Regions from separate parts of the Arthrobacter sp. PAMC25284 genome, predicted to be linked through region 1. Evidence: riboswitches for the same ligand, from Rfam matches in the RefSeq annotation. Region 1 holds a riboswitch; each other region holds the start of a gene.
What was found. Region 1 has a riboswitch for cyclic di-AMP ahead of KY499_RS01315 (NlpC/P60 family protein). Riboswitches for the same ligand answer to the same signal wherever they lie in the genome.
Positions count from the first base shown of each region.

Region 1 (7,722 bases):
ACCGGTTCCTCCGGCGCTTCATTCATGCCGCCAGTATGGACGAAGACAGGCGGGGCGTCACGATGTCTTACGACCCAATAAGCCCGGCCGTCCGTCGACGGGGCGGATACCAGCCACTAGGCTCGGAAAATGGGAATCATGCGCAAGATCATGGCGGTTATGGCATTGCTGGTGATCGGACTGCTTGGCGGAGCCGGCGCGGCACTCGCCTTCCCGCCGGCGGAGGTCCTGGTGGAGGACCGCGCGGGGGTCCTGGACGGCAACACGCTCCTGCCCGCCGTTCGGTCGATCGAGTTCTACGAACCGACCACGGTTGCCGTCTACACGTATAACGGCGCGGCGTCAGACAACCTGAACGAGGAGGTCCTGCGCTTTGCCCGCGCGGAACACCCGGAGTGGATCAGCCAGGACGGACAAAAGTGGGCTGATGGCCTGTTCATCTTCGCCCTGGACCCGGTGGGACGGCATGTCGGGACCTACATGGGTGAGGACCGGAAAGTCTCACTGCAACAGCGCGAGGACATCCAGGATGCGTCCAAGGAGCTGTTGCGGGACGCCCAGTGGACAGAGGGCACGATTGCCGGAATCCGCCGCGGCGCGGAATTGATCAACCAGCCGTGGTACCGCTCGACGGCGTTCCTCGTCACTGCGTGGACGTCCGCCGTCGTGACCGTCACGGGTGCCACGGTGTGGCTGATTGTGCGCTGGCGGACGAGGGTGGACAGCCGGCGGGAGCTGGCCCGCGGCGACGCCGGCTACGCAAACGTCACCATGGACCTGCAGGTCACCGAGCTCAACGCGGGCACCATCCCGGCGTCCTCGCGCTACGGGGGGACGGTCCTGGAAAAACACCGCACCTTCCTCAGCCGGTACAACACCGCCACGGGGCTCTCCAACCGGGTGCATGACCTCGGCGGCAAGGAACTCAGCCGGCGGTCCAACCTGAAACTGATCCGCAGCTATGCCGACGCCACGGCGGAGCTGGACGCACTCGATGACGTCATTGCCGATACAAACGCCCTGCTCAACCGCGGGTCCACGTGGGCAGCAGCCTGGGACCGGCAACTGGCGCCATTCCGCGACGACTTGGAAGAGTTGGAGCCGATGCTCGGCAAATCCCATGCCGAGGGCGATTCGGCGACAGCGGCAGTGCTGCGATCCTTCCGCTCGCAAAGCGGGAGCGACCTCGAACTCTGGACGTCAGAGCTGGCAGACGGGACGATCAGTCCCGAGACGGCCCTTGATCGGCTGCGGGACGCCCGGACCCAGCTTTCCGAATTACTGAAGGATCATGCCGACACCGTTATTGCCGGTTACGCCCGCAACAAGAAGGAATCGAAGCTGATGCGAAAGAACATGGAGAAAGCACAGGCGGGAACCCCGGACGGCTACGGGCGCGCATACGAACCGAGCATCCTCGGGACGGTTTATCCGTCCTACTACTTCTTCTCCGTCCCGACGTTCAGCAACGGACTGTCCTCGGGCGTCAGCAGCGTCAGCAGCGCCCGCGGTGGCGGCTCCACGACCGGCTACGGCTCCAGCGGCGGAAGCTTCTCCGGATCCGGTAGTTCGTCGAACTTCTAGATGTCAGTTGCGGGCCCGGCCGTTCAGGTCACCGTCCCGCTGCCTTCGACGACGAAGTCGCCGCCGGGAAACAGGATGGTCTCGTGGCCGTCGTCGAACCGGACGTAGTACGGCGGTGTGCCGTCCTCACCCCGGACTTCAAGGATCTGTCCGTGCCTGTCCGCTGACTCGACTGTGGTGCCGCGGATGATGATGCGGTCTCCTGGAGCTGCTTTCATGGTATTCACCTCCCCTCCCCAGCGTACGTAGGTCCGCCAGGAAGCGGAATCGCCCGACTGCATCGCATACGGTTTTCGCTCCGGCCTCAGAACAGTGCATCGGATACCACCGCGGCTACTTCCCTGATGACAGCGGCCCGGGCGTCCATATCGGACAGGCCCCGGCCACGGGTGTAAACCACCAGGACGAAGGCCCTGCCCTCCTGGGCCAGGATGGCCGCGTCATGCAGGTTCGCGGAGAGCAGACCGTATTTGTGGAAGACCGCGACGCCGGGCGGGACCGCGGCGGGGATCAACGTTTCGTAGTTGGTGTTCTGCATGTAGGACAGCAGTTGCGCGGTGTTCTGCGGGTTCAGGAGATCCCCCCGATGCAGCAGGGCGAGGATCCGGGCCATGTCCGCCGGCGTCAGGGCGTTCACGCTGCGGTCATAGTCGATGCCGAGGCCGGCGGCGTAGTCACGCAGGCCCTGCTTTCCGAGGACGCCGAGGATCAAGGCCCACGAGTCGTTGTTGCTCTGCTGGACCATTTGGCGGATCTGTACGCCTGCGGTGGAAGAACCCAGCCGGTCCGTCAGCGCCCCCTGACCGGATTCAACCCGGTGGTACAAGGCGGCCGCGGCGAGGATCTTGCCCGTGCTGGCAGCCACGAACCCGGACGGAACCCCGTACTCATGAACAGCATCGTCGATGGCGTCGTCCGAGACATCGATCAGGGCAATTCCCAGGTCATAGGAAGTGTTGGCCGCGATGATGGCATTGATCCGTTCCTCCAGCTGGGGGCCTATCGGCGTCACCGCGCGTGCGGGTATAACGTCGCCGTCCCGGGGGCTGGGATCCTCAGCGGGCGCCGTCGTGGCCGTGTTCATAGGTCCCGGACCCGCAGGACCGGAAGGGACCACCACGCCGGGTGTGACCTGCGGAAAAACGGCCGGGGCGGGGGCAGTTGCCGTGCGCGGCAGAACGAAGGCTGGCGGGCGCGCGTCGGTGCCGGCGGCGGACATTGCGCCGGAGCCGGACTCTGGCGCCGCACTGGACCTGCCCGCCGGCGCCGGTCCGGCCTGGACCGTTGCGTACACGGTGCTGGCGGTGAGCAGGGTCAGCGCGGTGAGGACGGCGAGCAGCATCCGCGGCCGCAGTGCGGCCGGACGAATTGATGTGCGCTGGGCAGCGGGTTGAACGCCGGCGGACAGGTGCCGGGCGCCCTCCATGTGACTGCCGCGGGCATGGCGCCCGGGCAGATCGTTGGGCTGAACCGCAGGTTGCCGGATGGAGTGCTTTGCAGGCATGATCTCTCCCCCCAAGTATCTGGCCGCGGGGGGCCACTAGGGTCCCTGCATTCTGCATCCGAAGAGAAACGCCTGCAAGAGCCCAACCCTTGGAAATCCTGTAGTCCGCCCCGCCTATTGGCCCGGGCCCAAGGATTCTCGGGCAGAATTTCCCCCGGCGCCGTGTTCTGGAGGGGCATCTTGGGGCGCGTTCCGGCGGATGGGCCTGATCGGTGAGTGCTGGCTTTACATCCATCCGGTGCTGCCGGGAGCGGGAAGTCCCCTGCTCAGGGACGCGTCGGTCCGGACCAGCCTCCGGCCACTCGAGGTCCGGACTTTTGGCAACGGCTCCGTGCTGCTGCGCTGCTTAGGCGCGGACGAACGTCACGCCGCCGGTGGCGGTGAGCCAGGACAGCGGGTGCACAACAGTCTGGTTGGCACCGTTCATGCCACTGCTGATGACCTGGCCGTTCCCGGCGTAAATCCCCACGTGGCCGGACTGGACGACCATGTCACCGGGCTGGGGATCGCCGACGACGGTGCCGTGGTTCAGGAACTGGCGGGGACCGAGATCGCCGACCGGCTTTCCGGCTGCACCAAGAGCCCTTTCCACCAGGACAGTGCAGTCCTGGGTCATTCCCAGCTGGCCATAAGCAGCGGCGAGCATCGTCGCGTTGCGGCCGCCTGCCGGGGCTGCAGCCGGAGCAGCGGCCGGGGCTGCCTGAATTGCTACTGCCGCCTTCGGAGCGGCCGCCCGAACGGGGGCGGCCGGAGCTGCTGCCACAGGCTTGGGCTGTTCAACGACGGGTGCCGCCGTGGAGGCGACGGCGGGGCGTTCGAAGCTGATCTGGACCGTTGAATCAGCACTAACGGGTGCTGCGACCTGGGTCGCAAGATTAAGGGTCGAGGCCGGGGCGGCGGCCTGCTCGGCGGGGGCGCCGGCGGCGTTGGCTGCAATTCCGCTGGCCAGGATCATGCCCGATGCAGCGGCGAGAACGGCGGCTTGGCGCGCGAAAGTATTGATTGAAGACATAGCTGTAACCTCTCCCAATGCCTGCGAGGTGAGCTGTCGGATTCGGATGGGAGGCACCCGGCCGCGTCTGGGCCCGTCATGCGGGCACTGTGCGGCTTCACCCCAAGACCGGCCAGGTGGCGGGTCGGAAGTGGTTTCCCCGTCTCTGCCGGACGTTGGTTCTGGATGTCCCCGCGGCCGCGGCAGAGTTAGGCAATCGGCTGGGGAGCGCCCGAAAAGAAGATAACGGGCTGATAACTACAATACCGACCCGGAGGCCTATTGTCACATTAGGGTAACGAACGGCGTGGCGGTCGTTATCAACTCGATTTGTATCGTAGGCAAACGCCCTGGGACTGCCGGGTCCCTGGCATAGGATGGTGCCATCAGCCCGTCCCGGTACCGGAGGCCCCAAATGCCCAGTCCCTGCGTCGCCATCTGCCAGTTGAGTGCCCAGCCTCGGGAGGACTTCAACGTCAATACCGAGATGCTGATCCTGGAGGACCGGGAAGTTCATGTGGGAACCTGGGATGCCGAGCCCCGCGACGGCGGCTTTGATGCCCATGTCCTCAACGACCGGGCGGACGCGATGGGATTTATGGTGGTCACCGACTGGGAGTATCTGGACGGCAGGGCCTACGCGGTGGTGGAACGACGCCGGGGCAAGGTGCCCACAGGAGCATCGGACGGGCCTGGTTAGTCCCGGCCCAACGGCACGACTCCCACGACTCCCACGACTCCCACCGGAACAGAGCCCCGGCCTATGAACCAGCCCCTCGACCTCATCGTTTTCGGTGCCACGGGCTTTACCGGCCGTCTCGTGGCCGAATACCTTCAGCGCACCTATGGCACCGGCAACACGCTTCGTTGGGCCCTGGCCGGCCGCGATCCGGTGCGGTTGGCGGCGGTACGTGACGCGATCGGCGCAGATCCGGGGCTGCCGCTGCTGAGCGCCAATGCGGCGGACCCGGACACCATGACCGGGCTGGCGGCACGCACGCGCGCCGTGCTCAGCACTGTCGGCCCCTATCAGCGCCACGGCGAGGCACTGGTGGCCGCCTGCGCTGCTGCCGGCACCGACTACGTCGATCTCTGCGGCGAGCCGGTGTGGATGGCGGCCATGATCCCGCGATTGCAGGCTCCGGCGTCGGCGAGCGGCGCGCGGATCGTATTCTCCTGCGGCTTCGATTCGATTCCCTTTGACCTCGGCGTTATGTTTCTGCAAAACCAGGCGATGCACCGTTTCGGCGAGCCGCTGGTGCGCGTGCGTGGCCGCGTGTGCGCGATTCAGGGTGGGCTCTCAGGCGGCACGATCGCCAGCGCGCTGGCCACTGTCGAGCAGCTGCGGCGCGATCCCGCCGCGGCGCGCACCATGGCAGACCCGTTCGCGCTGACGCCGGGTTTTCGCGGCCCGGCGCAGCCTGACAGCGCTGGGGCCGAGTATGACGACGCGGCCGGCGGCTGGACGGCGCCCTTTCTGATGGCGCCGATTAACACCAAAAACGTGCACCGCACCAATGCGCTTCGCGGCCACCCCTGGGGCCGGGACTTCGTCTACGACGAACGCATGCTGACCGGCGGCGGCGAAAGCGGCAAGGCACGCGCCCGCCGGATGGCGCTGACGAACCGGCTGCAGGAGCGGCTGCTCGGCTTTGCCCCGTCACGCAAACTGCTGCAGCGCTTCGTGCTGCCCAGGCCGGGCATGGGGCCGGATGCGCGGGAGCGCGAAAGCGGGAGCTACGAACTGCTGTTCATTGGCGAGACGACCGACGGCACCGAGCTGCGGGCCCGGGTCAGGGGTGATGCAGACCCCGGCTACGGATCAACGTCGAAGATGATCAGCGAGAGCGCACTGTGCCTGCTGCAGGACGTGGACCGCAAGGAAACTGCGGGCGGGGTCTGGACCCCGGGAGCAGCGATGGGGACGGCGCTGCTGCGGCGCCTGCAGGCCAGCGCCGGGCTCGAATTCACGATTGTCGCTTGATGATGGGACGGACAGTGTGAAGGTATCGTCGCTGTCAGATTTCTTGTTGAACCTTAGTGGTTGGCAACTTCGTCCCGGTCGCCTTCGCGGTGGGCCTTGATGCTGTCGGCGATCGCCATGGCGACGAGTACCAGCACGCTGAGGGCCGCCGCGCCGAGTTTCGGCAGCGGCAGGGTCGCCACGGTGAGGATGGCCAGCGTGAGGAACGCCACGGGCCGGGACGCCGGCAGATCCCCGTCAACCCGCCACAGGTACCAGCCCTGGGCGAGGACAAATGTGGCGGGGCCGCCGAAGATCATCAGGTTGGTAAATACATCGGTCTGCTCCAGCGGGTGGGCAATCGCGATCTCGTCGCCAACGGCCGCCAGGATCAGGCCCGCCACCATGCCCATCAGCGCGTAGATGGCCATACGGCTAAGCCGGGCCGGGTCTGAGCTCTTCTTCAGCGTCTCCATCGTGACCCCCTCGGAGCGGCGGAAGTAGCTCCACCACAGCGCAATGGTGCCGATGATCGCCACGCCGGTGGCGACGACTGCGGGCACGTCCAGCTTGGCCCCGACCAGGCTGGAGCCGGAAACGAGGATCGTGTCGCCCAGCGCGATGAGGAGGAAGAGCCTGCATCGCTCGATGAGATGCTCCCCGACAAAGGGAAAGTCCCGGGTGTCCGTCTTCCGCCCCGGAAGCGGATGCGCGGCGACGAATCCGAGCAGGTCGATCAAGGTCGCAACACCCCACAGCGCGAGCCTGAGTTCGCCCTCCGCGATAGCGCCGCCGATCCACAGCACGGCCGTGCCAAGCGTCCAGATCAGCGTCCGCCCGTGGTGATCGTGCATGATCCGCTCCAGCCCGAGCCGGAGCGCCCAGAGGTTCCTCCCGACCTGAATGGTGAGATACACGCCAACGAAGAGCCAGCCGCCTTCGCCGAAGGCATCCCCCAGCGCCCCGTTCATAAACAGCGCGAGGGTCATCACGGCCAGCAGGAGCCAGCGAACCGGGTTCCTCTCGGTGTCCGTCAGGGAGGCGATCCAGGTCGTGAAGGACCAGACACTGAAGACCGCAAGGAACAGGATGGCCGTCTGCGCCGCTCCCACCCAGTCCCGGTGCTCAAGCAAATGATGCGAGAGCTGGTTCAGCGCGAAGACATAGACCAGATCGAAGAGGAGTTCCAAGGGCCGGACCTCAGTGTTCTCCGGGTGCCTGGTCAGGCCGGCAGCGCTCTTGTTTCCCGCGGTGCCGTCGTGCGCCTCGTGGTCAGGTTCCTGCATGGTGCCCTCCTGGGTAGGCCGGCCGAGGAGGCCTGAGCAGACATCTCCGCCTGCGCGTCCCCCTCGGATCCGCCCGGCCGTGCTGGGTACTGTGCGCTGAGTACAGTGCGTTGCGTACAGTTTGCCACGCGCCGCCTCAGGGATGCCGCCTCAAGCGGAGCCGGAATTGGCGAATGCGTGCAAAAACTCCAACATAAGTTACCGGTCAGTAGATTTATCGCCGCAAAGGCGTTGCACAAGTGTGCAGACATGACCCGTCAGCGGATGCCCTTTCCTAGCATTGGGAAATGGAGGTGAGCCGGATCACAGCGGGGGCAGATCCGGTAGAAGACCCTCCGCCACGCCAACCCCTCACCGTCGAGGGGTCCGACCGGTAAAGGTAGTCCATGTCCCA
Region 1 is NZ_CP080382.1:273,098-280,819, reverse strand. Features, by position in the region: gene KY499_RS01335 (hypothetical protein) at 1-26, opposite strand, end outside; gene KY499_RS01330 (DUF5129 domain-containing protein) at 130-1,584, shown strand; gene KY499_RS01325 (DUF1918 domain-containing protein) at 1,608-1,802, opposite strand; gene KY499_RS01320 (serine hydrolase) at 1,889-3,088, opposite strand; gene KY499_RS01315 (NlpC/P60 family protein) at 3,435-4,100, opposite strand; cyclic di-AMP (ydaO/yuaA leader) riboswitch at 4,105-4,271, opposite strand; gene KY499_RS01310 (hypothetical protein) at 4,495-4,779, shown strand; gene KY499_RS01305 (trans-acting enoyl reductase family protein) at 4,843-6,063, shown strand; gene KY499_RS01300 (low temperature requirement protein A) at 6,117-7,328, opposite strand; gene KY499_RS01295 (alpha/beta fold hydrolase) at 7,715-7,722, shown strand, end outside.

Region 2 (7,722 bases), 580 kb from region 1:
AGAACCAGCCACGACAGTCGGGAGAACCAGGGTGTGCCGGTCCGATACGAGAGTGCCAGTGCCAACAGGGTGATTCCCGCCGCCGCGAGAATCAGTCCGGCGAAGTAGTAACGTCCTGCCAGAACGCCTGCGAGTGCCCCAAGGCCTCCGATGAGGACAAGACGCCGGGCGCCGAGGGGCATGCGTGGGCGGCCGACAGAAATCTCTCCCGCAGCCTGGGAACCGCCGGTTGTTGCGTCGTCGTCTGTCATCGTGTTCTGAGATCCTCTGTACTGACAATTGCTGGCCCCGGGCAGCGACTTGAGGTCTGGACTTGCGACCGGCAGGTCGGGGTGCTCCGACATTCAAACTCTACAGACACGGCGGCGCCCCGCTGGCATCGAGAGCTACGACAATGAGTGCGTTCTCCGGTCCGGAGCAGATTGTGCCGGGTCAAGAGCAAAACTCTCCCGGCAGGCCGTGGCCGGCGGTGAGTCATCATTCTGATCGAAGCACCCCGCCGCCGCGGGCGTGAACGAGTACAGCACAGTTCCACCTGAACTCTTGAAGTTATACCCCCTAGGGGTATACATTGGTCCTGTAACCGCTTGAAGGAGCCGTCATGAACCTCTCTGTCGATGAGGCCGGGGGCGCCCCTGTTGCCCCTCGCGGATACACCGCGGACAAGGACGCGTACCGTCGGCGGCTCAAGCGCATTGAGGGTCAGGTGCGCGGGATAGCCCGCATGGTCGATGAAGACTCGTACTGCATCGACATCCTGACCCAGGTCGCGGCCGTCACCAAGGCCCTGCACGCGGTCAGTATCGGGCTGCTCGAGGAACACATCGGCCACTGCGTCGTCAGCGCGGCGGCCGAATCGGAAGAAGCCGGGGACGCGAAAGTCAAAGAAGCATTGGACGCGATCGCGCGTCTGCTGCGCTAGGAATGAAGGGGAAAATCATTATGAGCGTCAATACCACCGTCAATATTTCGGGTATGGACTGCAGTCATTGCGTCGCCTCCGTGACCGAGGAACTCCAGAACCTTGACGGCGTCGAGGAGGTCGCTGTGGAGCTGAACAAGGACGGTGTCTCTGTCGCCACCCTCATCTCGGCAAACGAGCTCGACCTGGAGCAAATCGGCGAAGCGGTCGCAGGGGGCCGGCTACCTCGTCGTGGCCGCCGGGGCCTGAGGATGGACTCCGGAACCCTGACGAATACGCGCATTATAGATCTCGATATTCAGGGAATGACCTGCGCTTCGTGCGTTGGGCGGGTGGAACGGAAACTCGGAAAACTCGACGGCGTCCACGCCAGCGTCAACCTGCCCCTGGAATCCGCCCAGGTCACGGCGCCGGACGCCATCACGGACCAGCAGATCCTCGAGACCATCGCGGCGACCGGGTATACGGCCCGGCTCAAGGCCGCACCCGTCGCAGACGGGCCGGAGGAGGGCCCGGATAAGACGGTGCCGGAGCCGTCCCGTGACGGGCCCGCCGCGTCGGCGATCCTGCGTCCCCGGCTGCTGCTTGCCGCCGTTCTCACTCTGCCGGTGGTCATCATTTCCATGATCCCGGCCGCCCAGTTCCCGCACTGGGGCTGGTGGGCCTTCGCGCTCAGCCTGCCCGTGGTCACCTGGGCGGCCTGGCCCTTCCACCGCGCCGCGGCCGTCAACGCCCGGCACCTGGCCTCCACGATGGACACGCTGGTATCCATCGGGGTGGGGGCAGCGTTCCTGTTCTCCAGCTGGCAGCTGTTTGCCGATCCGTCGCTGACCGGGCACACCGGCATGGAGATGAGCGCCCACACCCTGTACTTCGAAGTCGCCGCCGTCGTCACGACGTTCCTGCTGCTGGGCAGGTACCTTGAAGCCAACGCCAAACAACGCGCAGGCAACGCGCTGAAAGCGCTCTTAAACCTCGGGGCCAAGGAAGCCACCGTGCTCCGCGACGGCGTCGAGTCCCTGATACCGGCCGACCGGCTGCAGCCCGGCGACGTCTTCCTCGTCCGCCCGGGTGAAAAAATTCCCGCCGACGGATTCGTCATCGACGGGAACAGCGCGGTCGATACCTCGCTCATCACCGGGGAGTCGCTGCCGGTCGAGGTTGGCGTTGACGACACGGTGACCGGGGCTACGATCAACACCAACGGCCGGCTGCTGGTGAAGGCCACCCGTGTCGGCAGCGAAACAACACTGGCCCAGATGGGGAGACTTGTCAGCCAGGCACAAAGCGGCAAGGCGCCGATTGCCCGGCTTGCAGACCGGATCAGTGCTGTCTTCGTCCCGATCGTCCTGGCCATCGCTGCGGCCACCTTCACCGTGTGGATGCTTTCAACCACTGACCCGCAGGCCTCCTTTACCGCCGCCGTCGCGGTCCTGGTCATCGCCTGCCCCTGCGCGCTCGGTCTGGCCACCCCGACGGCCCTGCTCACCGGAACCGGCCGGGGCGCGCAGCTGGGCATCCTGATCAAGGGACCGCAGGTCCTGGAAGGCACCCGGACCGTGGACACCATCGTGCTGGACAAAACCGGCACCGTGACCACCGGACGGCTCTCCGTCGCAGGTATCCACAGCTTCTCCGGGGCCGCAAAGGAGGAGCTTTTGGCCCTGGCCGGCGCCGTTGAAGCCGCGAGTGAGCATCCCATTGCCCGCGCCATCGCCCGCGCGGCCAAGGGCGAAGGACCGCTGAGGGCCGTCACCGGCTTTGAGAGCGCACCCGGTGGAGGCGTCCGGGGAATCGTCGATGGCCGCCGCGTGGTCGCCGGGCGCGCCGGGTGGCTCCAGGACAACGCCATCATCCTGACCGACCGCCATCAAACGGCCTTGAAAACGCAGGAAGAAACGGGCGCCACCGTGATCTGGGTCGGCGTCGATGGCCAGACTGCCGGAATGATCAGCCTCACTGATACGGTCAAGGATGGCTCCGCGGCCGCGATTGCCCGGCTCAAAGACCTGGGGCTCAGGCCCATCCTGCTGACCGGCGATAACGCAGCCGTCGCGGCGATCGTTGCCGCCGCCGTGGGCATTCCGGCCCACGATGTCCTGGCGGGGGTCCTCCCGGAAGGGAAAGTGCAGGCGGTCCGGAAGCTTCAGGCATCCGGGGCTACCGTGGCGATGGCCGGCGACGGCGTCAACGACGCCGCGGCCCTGGCCCAGGCCGACCTGGGCATTGCCATGGGCAGCGGGGCGGACGTCGCGATCGCCGCAGCCGACCTCACGGTCATGGGAAACGACCTCGGCCAGGTGGCCCAGGCCATCGAGCTATCCCGCAGGACACTGGCCACCATCAAGACGAACCTGTTCTGGGCTTTCTTCTACAACGCCCTCGGGATCCCGGTCGCCGCGCTGGGCCTGCTGAACCCGATGATCGCCGGCGCCGCGATGGCCGCCAGCTCGGTCCTGGTCGTCAGCAACTCCCTGCGTCTGCGCCGCTTCGCCGCGACAACCCTTCAGGATTCCCCCGCGGAATCGAAGGCCACGCTGCCGGTTCCGGCCAGGCAGGCCTGAAGCACCAAGGCCGGCGACCCGACGGGGAAGCGCCGTTGAACGCGCCAAGGGCCGGTGGGTTACTGCCCCCAAGGCAGCAACCCCACCGGCCCTTCAGCGGATACTTCTCAGGCGCCCGCGCGGACGAACGTGACGGGGCCGGTAGCGGTCAGCCACGACAGGGGATGCACAACGGTCTGGTTCTTGCCGTTCATGCCGGAGCTGAGCACCTGGCCGTCGCCGACATAGATTCCGATGTGGCCGGGCTGGATGACCATGTCCCCGGGCGTCGGGGTACCGACGACTTTCCCGTAGTTCTTGAACTGCATCGGGCCCAGGTCGCCAACCGGAATGCCGGCTGTTCCCAGGGCCTTTTCCACCAGACGGGTACAGTCCTGAATGAGACCAAGCTGCGCGTAGGCGGCGGATACCATGGCGGCATTGACCCCGCCTGCCGCCGGAGCAGCAGCAGGCGCCGCCGCGGCCTGCGGGCTGACGGTGATCTGGGCTTTTGCCGCCGGCGCCTGGACGGCCGCCGCCGGCACGGGTGCTGCAACAACTGCCGCAGGCTTTTCGATGACCGGCGCCGCGGTGGTGGCGACGGCGGGGCGTTCAAAGGAAATCCGGACGCTGGAGTCAGCGCTCAGCGGCGCCGCCGCCTGGCTGGACACCTCAAGGTTTGAGACGGGGGCAGAATCCCGCTGTGCCGGGGCCTCGGCGGCCTGGGCGGCGATTCCGCTGGTCAGAACCAGTCCCGACGCGGCGGCGATCACGGCGGCCTGGCGGCCCAGCCCGCCGGCGTTGTCGGCAACGGTCCTGGAGATTGTCGCGAGCGGGCTGGTGTGTACGGTGACCGCGCGGCGGCGGCCGTGAGCTTTGCGTGTGGACATGAAAAAGTAGCCTCTCCCAATGCCTGCGGGGTTAGCTGTCGGATTCGGATGGGAGACACCCGGCCGCAGTCCCTGCAAAAGATGCAGTGGTGCGGCTTCACCCCAAGGCCTGAGAACAGGCCAACATGTGGTTTCCCCGTCTCTGCCGGACGATTTTGCGAACGGATCCCGGGCAGCGGCAGAGTTAGGCAATCGGCTCGGGAGTGCCGTTCCCGGAGAAAATCGGCACGGATTCGACCGTACGGTAAAACCGCGGGGATGTCACATTCAGGTAACGACAGCGGCCGAGCGGGGCGCCCCGGGGCAGCAGCCCCCGGCCGGCGGGCCCCGGCAGGTCCCACGTGCGGGGGTTTCCCTGGTGGCGAAGCGCGGCATCGCCATGACCCCTCGCGAGGCCCGGCAGGTCGTCCGCGCCGCGGCCGAGGAACTCCCTCCGTCGGACAAGGACATGCAGGTCGCCGCGTGCTGGTGGTCGCCGGACGGTCCTCTCCCCCGGCGCCGGTGCCGTCCTGATGTCCCTCTCCACGGTCGCCGCTGGTCTGAACGGGCAGCTGATGAGCCGGATGAAACTGAACTGCGCCCGGGATCGTTGACCCCGGCAGGCGCCGGAAACTTTCCAGGCCGGTATTCTTAGAACGAATCATGCTCTGCCGGAAAGGAGGAACACCATGACCGCAGCCCTGCCCGGGCGAGCCATGGCGCTCTTCCGCCGTGCATCCCTGCTGTCCGGAATGCTGGCGATCATTGCCGGGATTATTGGGATGCACCTCATGAGCGGCTCCCACGTATTGCCGGCGACCGCCGCAGGCCTTGGCGTGGACACATCCCTGGACGCGCAGGTTTCCGCGGTGATCATGCCCGCCCCGGGCGGCGGTGCACGCCAGGGCGCCCCGGCTGAACAGCGCCCGGAGTCCCTATCAGGGCTTTCGTGCGCGGACGCGGGCCTCTGCCCGGCGATGACGGGCATGGCCGCCGCCTGCATTCCTTCCCCGGGCCATCCGCCGTTGGAGGCCCCGTTGCCGGGGACCACGCCCTTTGCCGATACCGTCCCGGCCGCGTTGCCGGCCGGCTTCCGTCCTTACCCGTATCTGCCCGGGGCTCCTTCTCCGGGTGACCTCTGCATCAGCCGGACGTAAAGGCTGAGCTGCGCCGTGTTCTGCCCGGCGCATAAGCCCTGATCCTGACGTGCCCTGCCGGAACTCCGGCTTCTTTGTCGTGCGCGTCACCAGCCAACGGCTCCATGTGCCGGTTGATGTCTAGAAGGACCCCCGATTTTCATGAAAAAATTTTTGACCCTCTCCGCCGCGGCCGTCGCCGCCGCGATTGCCCTGGCCGGATGCTCCGCCGGCTCCGGCGGCAGCATGCCCGGTATGGACACGGGCGGCTCCGGCGCGTCCACCGGTTCCGCCCCGATAGCTGCCGGGGACCACAACGGCGCCGACACCATGTTTGTCCAGGGCATGATTCCGCACCACAGCCAGGCGGTGGAGATGAGCGACATCATCCTCCAGAAGCAGGACATCGACCCCCGGGTCACTGCCCTTGCCACCAAAATCAAGGCCGCCCAGGCCCCGGAGATCAGCACCATGACCGAGTGGCTGAAGACGTGGAATGAGCCCGAACCGATGGCCAGCGGCGGCATGTCCGGGACGATGAGCAGTGACGACATGTCCAAGCTCCAGGCGGCACAGGGCGCCGACGCAGCCAAGTTGTTCCTGACCCAGATGATCGCGCACCACCAGGGCGCCGTGATGATGGCCAGGACCGAGGAGGCCGATGGCCAGAACGCCGACGCGGTGACCCTTAGCAAGGAGATCATCACGTCCCAGCAGGCAGAAATCCAGGAAATGCAGACGTTGCTCGGCTCCCTCTAGCCAACTGCATCACGGCGCCGGTCCCGTTGCGTGGCCGGCACCGCGTCACCGATCTTCCTATCCCCTGTTTGGAGCCTTCCATGCCTCTTTTCCACCGCCACCGGCCCCCCGCCGCGATTGGCACCGCCGCGGCTGCCGCCGTGATCTTTGCCCTGTCCGCCTGCTCTCCGGCGACCACCGATCCGTCCGCCGCAAACGGCTCGAAATCGTCCGCAGCAGCAGGCGCCGCGTCCGGGCTGCCGAGCGCCCACGTCCATGGCCTGAGCGTTAACGGCGAAACGAGCCAGGTGCTCCTGGCCACGCACGAGGGACTGTTCGACGTCTCCGGTACCCCTGCCGTGACAATCGGACCGACCAACGACTACATGGGTTTCACCGCAGCGATGGAACCGGACGTCTTCTACGCCTCGGGGCATCCGGGCCCGGGCTCGGACCTGCCCAACCCGGCCGGGCTGCTCAAGACCACCGACGGCGGCAGGACGTGGCAGCAGCTCTCGAGGCAGAAGGAATCGGACTTCCACGCCCTCGCCGCCACGAAGTCCGGCATCGTTGCGTTCGACGGGACCCTCCGGACCAGCACTGATGGCATTACATGGCAGAGTGTCGCCGCAGACTTCATGCCGGCTGTCCTGGCCGGGAACCCCTACAGTGATACCGTTCTGGCCACCACCACGGACGGGGTGCAGCGCTCCACCGACGGCGGGACCACCTGGACGCTGAATGCGGCGGCCCCTCTGATCCAGTTCGCCGCGTTCGCCAGCTCCAGGGAAGCCATCGGCGTCGCACCGGACGGGGCCGTGTACTACTCCCCCGACGCAGGCACGTCCTGGCAACAGACGGGGACGATCAGCGGCGGCGTTCAGGCCATCGCCGCAATGGAAGGCGCGGACGGCAGCCCATGGATCTGGGCCGCCACCGCAACCGGTGTGATCGTGTCCACCGACGGCGGGGCGACGTTCCGGCCCTCCGACGCGGACTGATCCGGTGGACATCGGCGACTATTTCGCTTCCACCGTACTTTCAGGTGCCTTGCTGATCGCCATTCCCTTGGCGATGACGGCGGGCCTGGTGTCCTTCCTCTCACCATGCATCCTGCCGCTCGTTCCCGGGTATTTGGGGTTTGTCTCCGGGCTGACGGACCCGACGCAGCCACAGAACCGCCGCCGGGTCCTGGCCGGGGTCGGACTCTTCATCCTGGGCTTCGCGGCGGTCTTCACCCTCTACGGGGCCGCGTTCGGCGCGATCGGCTCCTGGCTGCTGCGCTGGCAGGATGCCCTGATGCGCGGCCTCGGCGTGGTGGTGATCCTGATGGGCGCTGCCCTGCTCGGCGCCGTCCCATGGCTCCAGCAGACCCGCAAGCTCAGCCTCGGCCGCCGGACCGGGCTCGCCGGCGCACCGCTGCTGGGGATTGTTTTCGGTCTCGGCTGGACTCCGTGCATGGGTCCGACCCTCAGCGCCGTGCTGTCCCTAAGCGTGACGACCGGCAGCGCCGG
Region 2 is NZ_CP080382.1:853,928-861,649, forward strand. Features, by position in the region: gene KY499_RS04015 (hypothetical protein) at 1-251, opposite strand, end outside; gene KY499_RS04020 (metal-sensitive transcriptional regulator) at 602-922, shown strand; gene KY499_RS04025 (heavy metal translocating P-type ATPase) at 943-3,486, shown strand; gene KY499_RS04030 (C40 family peptidase) at 3,594-4,355, opposite strand; cyclic di-AMP (ydaO/yuaA leader) riboswitch at 4,362-4,556, opposite strand; gene KY499_RS04035 (hypothetical protein) at 5,024-5,491, shown strand; gene KY499_RS04040 (DUF305 domain-containing protein) at 5,633-6,229, shown strand; gene KY499_RS04045 (F510_1955 family glycosylhydrolase) at 6,310-7,209, shown strand; gene KY499_RS04050 (cytochrome c biogenesis CcdA family protein) at 7,214-7,722, shown strand, end outside.
Region 2: another riboswitch for cyclic di-AMP. It lies ahead of KY499_RS04030 (C40 family peptidase); the one in region 1 lies ahead of KY499_RS01315 (NlpC/P60 family protein).

Region 3 (7,722 bases), 1.6 Mb from region 1:
TTCGCCCCGGCCGGGATCAGCCCGCCGGTGGCGATTGGGCTGGCTTGGTGCGGGGCGAGCCGTTGATGGGCTTCGGCCAGGATCCAGGGCCCGCCACCATTAACGGCCCAGCCGTCCATGGCGGAGGAGGCATAATGCGGGATGTCCTGAAGAGCCGTGACGTCCGCCGCCAGGGTCCGGCCGAGGGCCCGCCGGAGAGACGCCGGCGTGGCCGGGATGGGAGAGGCGCAGTCAAAGGCTAGCTGCCGGGCCTCCTGCCAGGTATGGTCCAGATGGTGGTGGGCGTCCGGACCGGCGTCGGCTTCGACCGCAGTCACCGGGCCGGAGGCGTCGTCGTCCGCGGCATCGGTGCCGCTGCCGCGCGCCGGCGCTGCCGTCATGCGTCGGAGGTTTCAGTGGCCGCGTAGTCCTTCGCGAGCCGGCGAGCCACACCCATCGCCGCGCGCATGGATTCATCCTCGGTAGCCTGGCCCGAGCCGGCGGCAAGCCCGGCCGCGTACCCGGCAATAAAGGTGGTCAGCGGCGCGGCGGGGCGCACCACGGAGTGCGCGGCGACCCCGGCGAGGGAGAGGATCTCGGTTACATCGATCTCAACGCCCTCCAGCTCCAGCGCCTGGAGCAGCGCACGGCACCAGTCTTCCAGCGTTTCATCCTGGCTCTTCACCGTTAGCCTCCAAAATCGTGGTCAGGAGCGGACGCCTGACCGGTTGTTTCGGGCGCGGCCGGACCCCGGGTGGAAACGCCGAGGGCGGACGCGTCGTCCCACGTATCCACATCGTCGGTGGAACCGGCCGGGACACGGACTTCCCGCACTTCAAGACTAGCAAGAAGTGCGAAGACGGAAGCGTTTTCCAGAGCGCCCCGCCGGGCGGCATCGGCGACGGATCGTTGTAGCGCAGCCGTGTCATAAAGGGCCACGAGCGGCTGCCGGCGGCCATCGGCGGAGACCGCCATAACGCTCCCGGCTTCGGCCCGGCTCCCGCCGGCCGGCGCCGCGGAACCGGCCACGCCCTCCCCCGCCGCCGCGGCGAGGAGGACCCCGACGGCGGCGGCCGCGCGCGGCATGTCACAGGCGAGGACGAGGGTCAGGGGTGCGGGCCCCCGTCCGGCGTCGTCAGGGTCGGCGGCAGGACCGCCGGCCGCGGACTCATCGTCCCGCGCAGGGTCGGCGGCATTTTCCGCCAGTTTGGCAAGCCCGGCAGCGATGGCTGCAGCGGGGCCCCTGCGAAGGGAGGCTCTTCCCGGCAGTTCAGGACGGAGTCGGGCAGGGTGCCGGGGTCCGGGCCAACGACGACGACCCTCCGGGCGCCGCGGGCTGCGCGCAGTGCGAGAGCCAGCAGGGTGCTGCCGTCCACGAGAAGACCGGCTTTGGGCACCCCGGAAAGCCGGGCGGACCTGCCCCCGGCCAGAATCACTGCATCGAACTCCACCCGATCAGCCTAGCGCGGTGCCGGCCGGGAGAGGCGACGCCGCGGCGGCCGGCAATCCCGGCTCCGGAGCGGGAAAAGATCAGGCCGCGGATTCGGGCAACAGGAACGGGTCCCAGTCCGGCGCGGGTTTTTCGAGCTCTTTAATCTGCCAGATTGCACCCCTCGGCGGTGCGGGGACAAAACCGAGTTTCCAGCCCATTTCCGCCGGCGTGTGGTCACCCTTGACGTTGTTGCAGCGCAGGCACGCGGCCACCAGATTTTCCCAGGATGAGGCTCCGCCGCGGGACTTGGGCTGGACGTGGTCGATGGTGTGCGCCGCCTTGCCGCAGTAGGCGCAGTGGTGGCCGTCCCGGCGGAGGACGCCACGCCGGCTGACGGCCGTGATGGTGTTGTATCGGGGCCTGATGTAGCGGTGCAGGAGGATAACAGTCGGGCGCCCGAGGACATCCTGGGGCCCGACGACGGGATCCTCACCTTCGGCCACGACGCTGGCTTTTCCGGTGAGCACGAGGACAAGAGCCCGGCGGAAGGTCACTACCGCGAGCGGTTCATATCCTGCATTCAGAACGAGAGTGCGCATCCGCATACCTCTTCACGGCCGCACCCGCCAGCGGCACGAGGGCCGGCTGCCCTCTGCATGGTCGGGCTATGGATCGACACCATAAGAGTAAACACTCAAGTGCCCGATCACCGAATTCTTCTGCGGACGTTCAATCCATATCCGGCGTGGCTGCCGCGCGGGAAAACCAAAGAACCCCTGCCCGGGAAGGGCAGGGGTTCTTTGAGAAACCGGTACTTGCAGCCTAGCCGCCGACGCGGATGAAGACCGGGCCGGAGCCGACGTTGACGCTGAACAGCGCGGTGGTTCCGCCGTTCCAGCCGCCGTGGACAGCCATGCCGTTGCCGACGTAGACAGCGATGTGAGCGAGGCCCATACCGCCATTGGCGTAGTAGGCGAGGTCGCCCGGCTTGGCCTCAGCAGCGCTGACGGTGCGGCCCAGGGACAGGTAGCCTGCCGGCCAGCCGCGGTAGTTGATGCCGGCTGCCGCAAGTGCGTTGGACGCGAGGGCCGTGCAGTCCTGCGACACGCCAATCTGTGCGTAGGCAGCAGCGGCAATGCTTGCGCCGTTGCCGCTGCCGATACCTGCAGGCACGCTGGCGGAGGCGGATCCTGCAGTGGCAGATCCTGCGGTGGCAGTCTGCGCGCCGCCGGTGTTGGAGTTCTGCACCTTGACAACAGGCTTGGCCACAACGGGGGCCGCCGTCGTGGACACGGCCGGCTTTTCATAGGAAATCGCAATGGTTGAAGCAGCCGAGATCGTTGCCGGGGCAACAGAGGACTGGACTTCGAGTGTCGAAGCAGACGTGGATTCACGCTGAACGTTGGTCTCAGCAGCGTTGGCTGCGATACCGCTGGTCAGGACCATGCCGGATGCTGCAGCGATGACTGCGGCCTGGCGGCCCATGCCGCCGGCGTTGTCGCCGACAGCTTTGGCAATGACGGCGAGCGAGTTGGTCTTGGTGACCTCGGCGCGGTGACGTGCGGTTGCACGAGTAGTCATTCAGTTCTCTCTTTCGTGATCCTTGGGCCGCGCGCATTTGGGCGCAGGCTGAGGACGCTCCGGCATCTTGGGGGTACGCCGGATCGCCCCGAATGGGTTAGTTAGCGAAGGGTGTACTGCGAAGACGCGCCAAAAGCGGAAACTGCATTGAGGAAACTGTTCCGGGCGCCGGTAAGGGCAACAGCGGAACTTGGTTTCAGCGGGCTCCGAAGAGCCGCGCCAGCGCGATAGCGCGCAGTTTTGTGGCGTGTAGACACGAAAGTAGCCTCTCCCAATGCCTGCGAGGTGAGCTGTCGGATTCGGATGGGAGTCACCCGGCCGCGCAGCTTCCTGGGAAGCTTTTGCGACTTAACCCCAAGGCCTTCTTTCGAAAGCCAAAATTGGTTCCCCCGCCCCTGCCAGACGATGTCATGCGAACGGACCTTGAGCGGTGGCAGAGCTAGGCAATCCACTCAAGAGCGCCAACTTCGGAGAACTTGGCGCATGCCCGACTTTACAGGAGTGCGGATTCAATGTCACATTCAGATCACGGCGTGTCAGATGAATGCGAGAGCGACCGATCAGCTTGGCCTAGAGCCAGCCGAGCGGATCCACAACATCGCCGTTGACCATGACCTCAAAGTGGAGGTGGCACCCGGTGGAGGCGCCGGTGGTCCCGGTCAAGGCGATCAGCTCGCCTCGGGAAACTTTCTGGCCGACCTGGACCGAGGAGGACGACAGGTGGTTGTACGTCGTCTCGAGGCCGTTGCCGTGATCTACCACAACCCGGTTCCCGCCCCCGAAGGGGTGCCAGGCCGCGAAGGTTACCGTGCCGCTGGCCGCAGCGCGAACGGCTGCTCCGCACTGGATCGTGTAGTCCTGCCCGCGATGGAATTCCCCCGGGCCGCCCGTGATCGGGCTGACGCGGAAGCCAAACGGGGACGTGGCCGTCAGGAGATCCAGGGGCGCGCCAAGGCTACCGGCCGATGCCGCGGCCGTGATGCTGCCGACAGACTGGGCACTCAACAGCTGCTTCAGCTTCGAGTCCGGGTCGCCCTTAGTGGTGACGGCGGTGCGGCTGAAATCGATCTTTGCGGCGGCCTCAGCCGTAACGGCCTGGGATTCCGAAGCGGTAACGGCGGCCCCGGGGCTGGCCACCACGGGACTGGTCACCGGCACGGTCACCGTAAGAATCAGGCCGGTAGCGGCCAGGGCGATGCCGGCCTTCTGCCCAACCCCACTGGCGGCGGCAAACTCTGTTACCTGCCGGAACGGACTGCGCCGGCCCCGGCGCTCATCACGATGGGCATCACGCGGGCGGATGTCCGAAACGGCGACAGCCTGACGCGGAGCCGGGGCGGGGCCAGTCGCACGGCGGCGGCCCCTGGCGGTCTGGATGGTCAAGAAGGGTTCCTCTCTGGATGGCCTGCGGAGTTAGCTGTCGGATTCGGGTCAGAGATCAAAGACCCGGTCCGCCGTGGCACGCTTCCGGCGACCGGGAATCCGTGGATTCCGCGGTTCGGGGAGCTTGCTGCTGGCGGACTTCACCCCAAGGCCGCAAAAAGCAGCCAATAAGTGGGTCCCCCGCCCCTGCCAGAGGGAGATTCTGCGACTGATCCGCTGGCAGGGTTCGGCTTCGGATCAGGTAACGCTTTGGTATCGGTAGTAGCCACCAACTATAGGCGATTAAGCGGTTTGGTAATAAATCCGTGATATCGGCCACAAACTCAGTAGCGGGGCCGGAAGGTTCGGCAAGCGGACAGGATTAGCCGATGGCCACGAAGACATGGGCAGCCACCTCGGGCGGAAGCTCCAACGCTCCGGTGATGCCGGGAACCCGGACGGAAATGTACTCCCCGACGCGTTCCAGCGAAACAAGGGCGCCGGGACGAATCCCCCCCTCATCAAGCTGGAGCAGCAGCTCGGGTTCCACTTGAATCGGTTCGGCAAGGCGGCTGATGGTCACCCGGGAGTCCGACTGGTAACCGGCCATGGCGTCCAGCAGGTTCACGACGCCGTCGGCGCCGTCCTGCTGCGGCAGCCCGCCGAGCTCTACCAGCCCAGGGATCGGATTTCCGTAAGGCGAAACGGTCGGGTGGCTGAGCATCTCGAAGATCCGGCGCTCAACGCGCTCGCTCATCACGTGCTCCCAGCGGCAGGCTTCCTCATGGACATAGGGCCCAGTCGAGTCCGATCACATCCGCGAGCAGCCGTTCGGCGAGGCGGTGCTTGCGCATAACGCTGATGGCGCGTTTGCGGCCGGTTTCGGTCAGTTCAAGGTGACGGTCGCGTGAAACAACAACCAACCCGTCCCGCTCCATCCGGCCGATGGTCTGGGATACAGTCGGGCCCGAATGACGCAGCCGCTCGGCGATGCGGGCGCGGAGAGCCACGATGTTTTCTTCTTCGAGTTCCAAAATGGTCCGAAGATACATCTCCGTCGTATCGATCAGATCCGTCATCCTGCTCAGCTCCTCGAGCGCCGTCTTTGCATCCTACCCACCGTATCGCGGGCAGGCCGCTCCCGGCGGAATCCGCCGTACATCCGCAGCACATCCTAGTCTATTTTGAATTAGTCCGGATAATCATGTTCCCGTGGTTGCCCCGTCCGCCGCACTCCTGGCACCTGTTGGCCTCAATGACCGGACTGTGACGAACCCTTTCCGTGCTGGCTGCGGCGGTCAGGCAGAATATAGGGAGCCTTCGTTGCAGCTACGCCTGCCGAGCCACGTCCCAAGCCACGCTATGCATCAGCCGAAAATTGGAGCCACTGTGAGCGATACCAGCATCACGATTCCCGCGAACCTCCTGCCGAAGGATGGACGGTTCGGCGCCGGACCGTCCAAGGTCCGTCCGGAACAGATGGATGCCCTGGCCGCGGCATCCTCGACGCTCTTGGGCACTTCGCACCGCCAGGCCCCCGTCAAGAACTTGGTTGGTTCTGTCCGGACAGGTCTCAGCGAGTTCTTCCGCGCCCCGGACGGTTACGAAGTCGTCCTCGGCGTCGGCGGTTCCACGGCGTTCTGGGATATTGCCAGCTTCGGTCTGGTGGAGAACAAGGCACAGCACCTGTCCTTCGGCGAATTCGGTTCGAAGTTCGCCGCAGCCACCGACAAGGCTCCGTTCCTGGCGGCTTCGTCGATCATCACGTCCGAGCCCGGCACCCGTCCGTCTGCGCAGGCCGAGGCCGGCGTGGACGTCTATGCATGGCCGCAGAACGAGACGTCCACCGGCGTTGCGGCCCCGGTCCAGCGCGTTTCCGGTGCTGACGCAGGATCGCTCATGCTGGTCGATGCGACGTCGGCGGCCGGTGGCCTCGCCGTTGATGTCGCCGAAACCGATGTGTACTACTTCGCTCCGCAAAAGAACTTCGCGTCCGACGGCGGCTTGTGGCTCGGCCTGTTCTCCCCCGCCGCTCTGGAGCGGGCCGCCCGGATCAAGGCGAGCGACCGCTGGATTCCCGACTTCCTGGACCTCCAGACGGCCATTGACAACTCGCGGCTGAACCAGACCTACAACACGCCGTCGCTGGCCACCCTGGTCACCCTGGATGCCCAGGTGCAGTGGCTCAACGCCAACGGCGGTCTGGACTTCGCCGCGGCCCGGACGGCCGACTCCGCCGGGCGGATCTACCGCTGGGCCGAAGCATCCGGCTACGCGACGCCGTTCGTGGCTGCTGCCGAAGAGCGCTCCAACGTCATTGCGACCATCGACTTCGATGAATCGGTGGATGCCTCGGCCATCGCCAAGGTGCTCCGCGCCAATGGCATCGTGGACACCGAGCCCTACCGCAAACTGGGACGCAACCAGCTCCGTATCGCCACCTTCGTGGCGATCGACCCCAACGATGTGTCGGCGCTGCTGGACTGCATCGACTTCGTCGTGGGTGAGCTCAGGAAGTAGCATCCGCCGGACGCTGAAGCGTCACTGTTCGACGGCGTCGTCCGGGCCTTCTGCCCGGGCGGCGCCGTCGGGATTCTGGCCGGCACCTGTGCTGCGGCCCGATTCGACGCGGAAGCGGCGGCGCCCGCGGGCGCGGGCGTCGAACCGGATGCGCAGTCGCTTGGCCCTGATGATCCACAGCAGACCGATCAGGGCCGCGATCAGGCCTGACGCCGCCGCGACGGTCATGGACCAGCGCGCACCGGACACGTTAGCCACCCAGCCCACGAACGGCGCCCCGATCGGCGTACCACCCATAAAAATGGCCATGTAGAGGGCCATCACCCGGCCGCGCATCACGGGATCCGTCGTCGTTTGGACATACCCGTTGGCGCTGGTCATCATGGTGATCGCAAAGAACCCCACCGGAACCAGCGCCACACCGAACCAGAAGTAATTCGTCGCCAGGGCTGCGATGCCCGAAGCCACGCCGAAGGCTCCTGCGGCGCCAAAAATGAACCGCAGGCGCGGCCTCTTGCGGCCGGCGGACAGCAGCGCACCGGCGAGCGAGCCGATGGCCATAATCGAATTCATCAGCCCGAAAGCTTTTGCGTCGAGACCGAACTCCGAACCGACCATGGCCGCAATGAACAGCACGAAGTTCAGACCCAGGGTTCCCACAATGAAAACCGCGACGAGCACCACAACGATGTCCGGCCGGAACCGCACATAGCGCAGCCCTTCCCGGATCCGGCCCTTGCCGGGCGCCGCCCGGGGCAACTGGCGCAGCGTAGTGGCCGGAATCCGCCACAGACTCAGCAGCAGCGCCACGAAAGTCAGCGTGTTGATCAGGAAAACCCCGCCGGGGC
Region 3 is NZ_CP080382.1:1,862,749-1,870,470, forward strand. Features, by position in the region: gene KY499_RS08565 (molybdopterin molybdotransferase MoeA) at 1-380, opposite strand, end outside; gene KY499_RS08570 (DUF6457 domain-containing protein) at 377-664, opposite strand; gene KY499_RS18565 (hypothetical protein) at 667-1,065, opposite strand; gene KY499_RS18570 (NTP transferase domain-containing protein) at 1,086-1,430, opposite strand; gene KY499_RS08580 (HNH endonuclease) at 1,510-2,010, opposite strand; gene KY499_RS08585 (NlpC/P60 family protein) at 2,234-2,992, opposite strand; cyclic di-AMP (ydaO/yuaA leader) riboswitch at 3,254-3,413, opposite strand; gene KY499_RS08590 (M23 family metallopeptidase) at 3,563-4,375, opposite strand; cyclic di-AMP (ydaO/yuaA leader) riboswitch at 4,380-4,617, opposite strand; partial or broken gene KY499_RS08595 (metal-dependent transcriptional regulator) at 4,737-5,433, opposite strand; gene serC (phosphoserine transaminase) at 5,744-6,874, shown strand; gene KY499_RS08605 (MFS transporter) at 6,896-7,722, opposite strand, start outside.
Region 3: another riboswitch for cyclic di-AMP. It lies ahead of KY499_RS08585 (NlpC/P60 family protein); the one in region 1 lies ahead of KY499_RS01315 (NlpC/P60 family protein).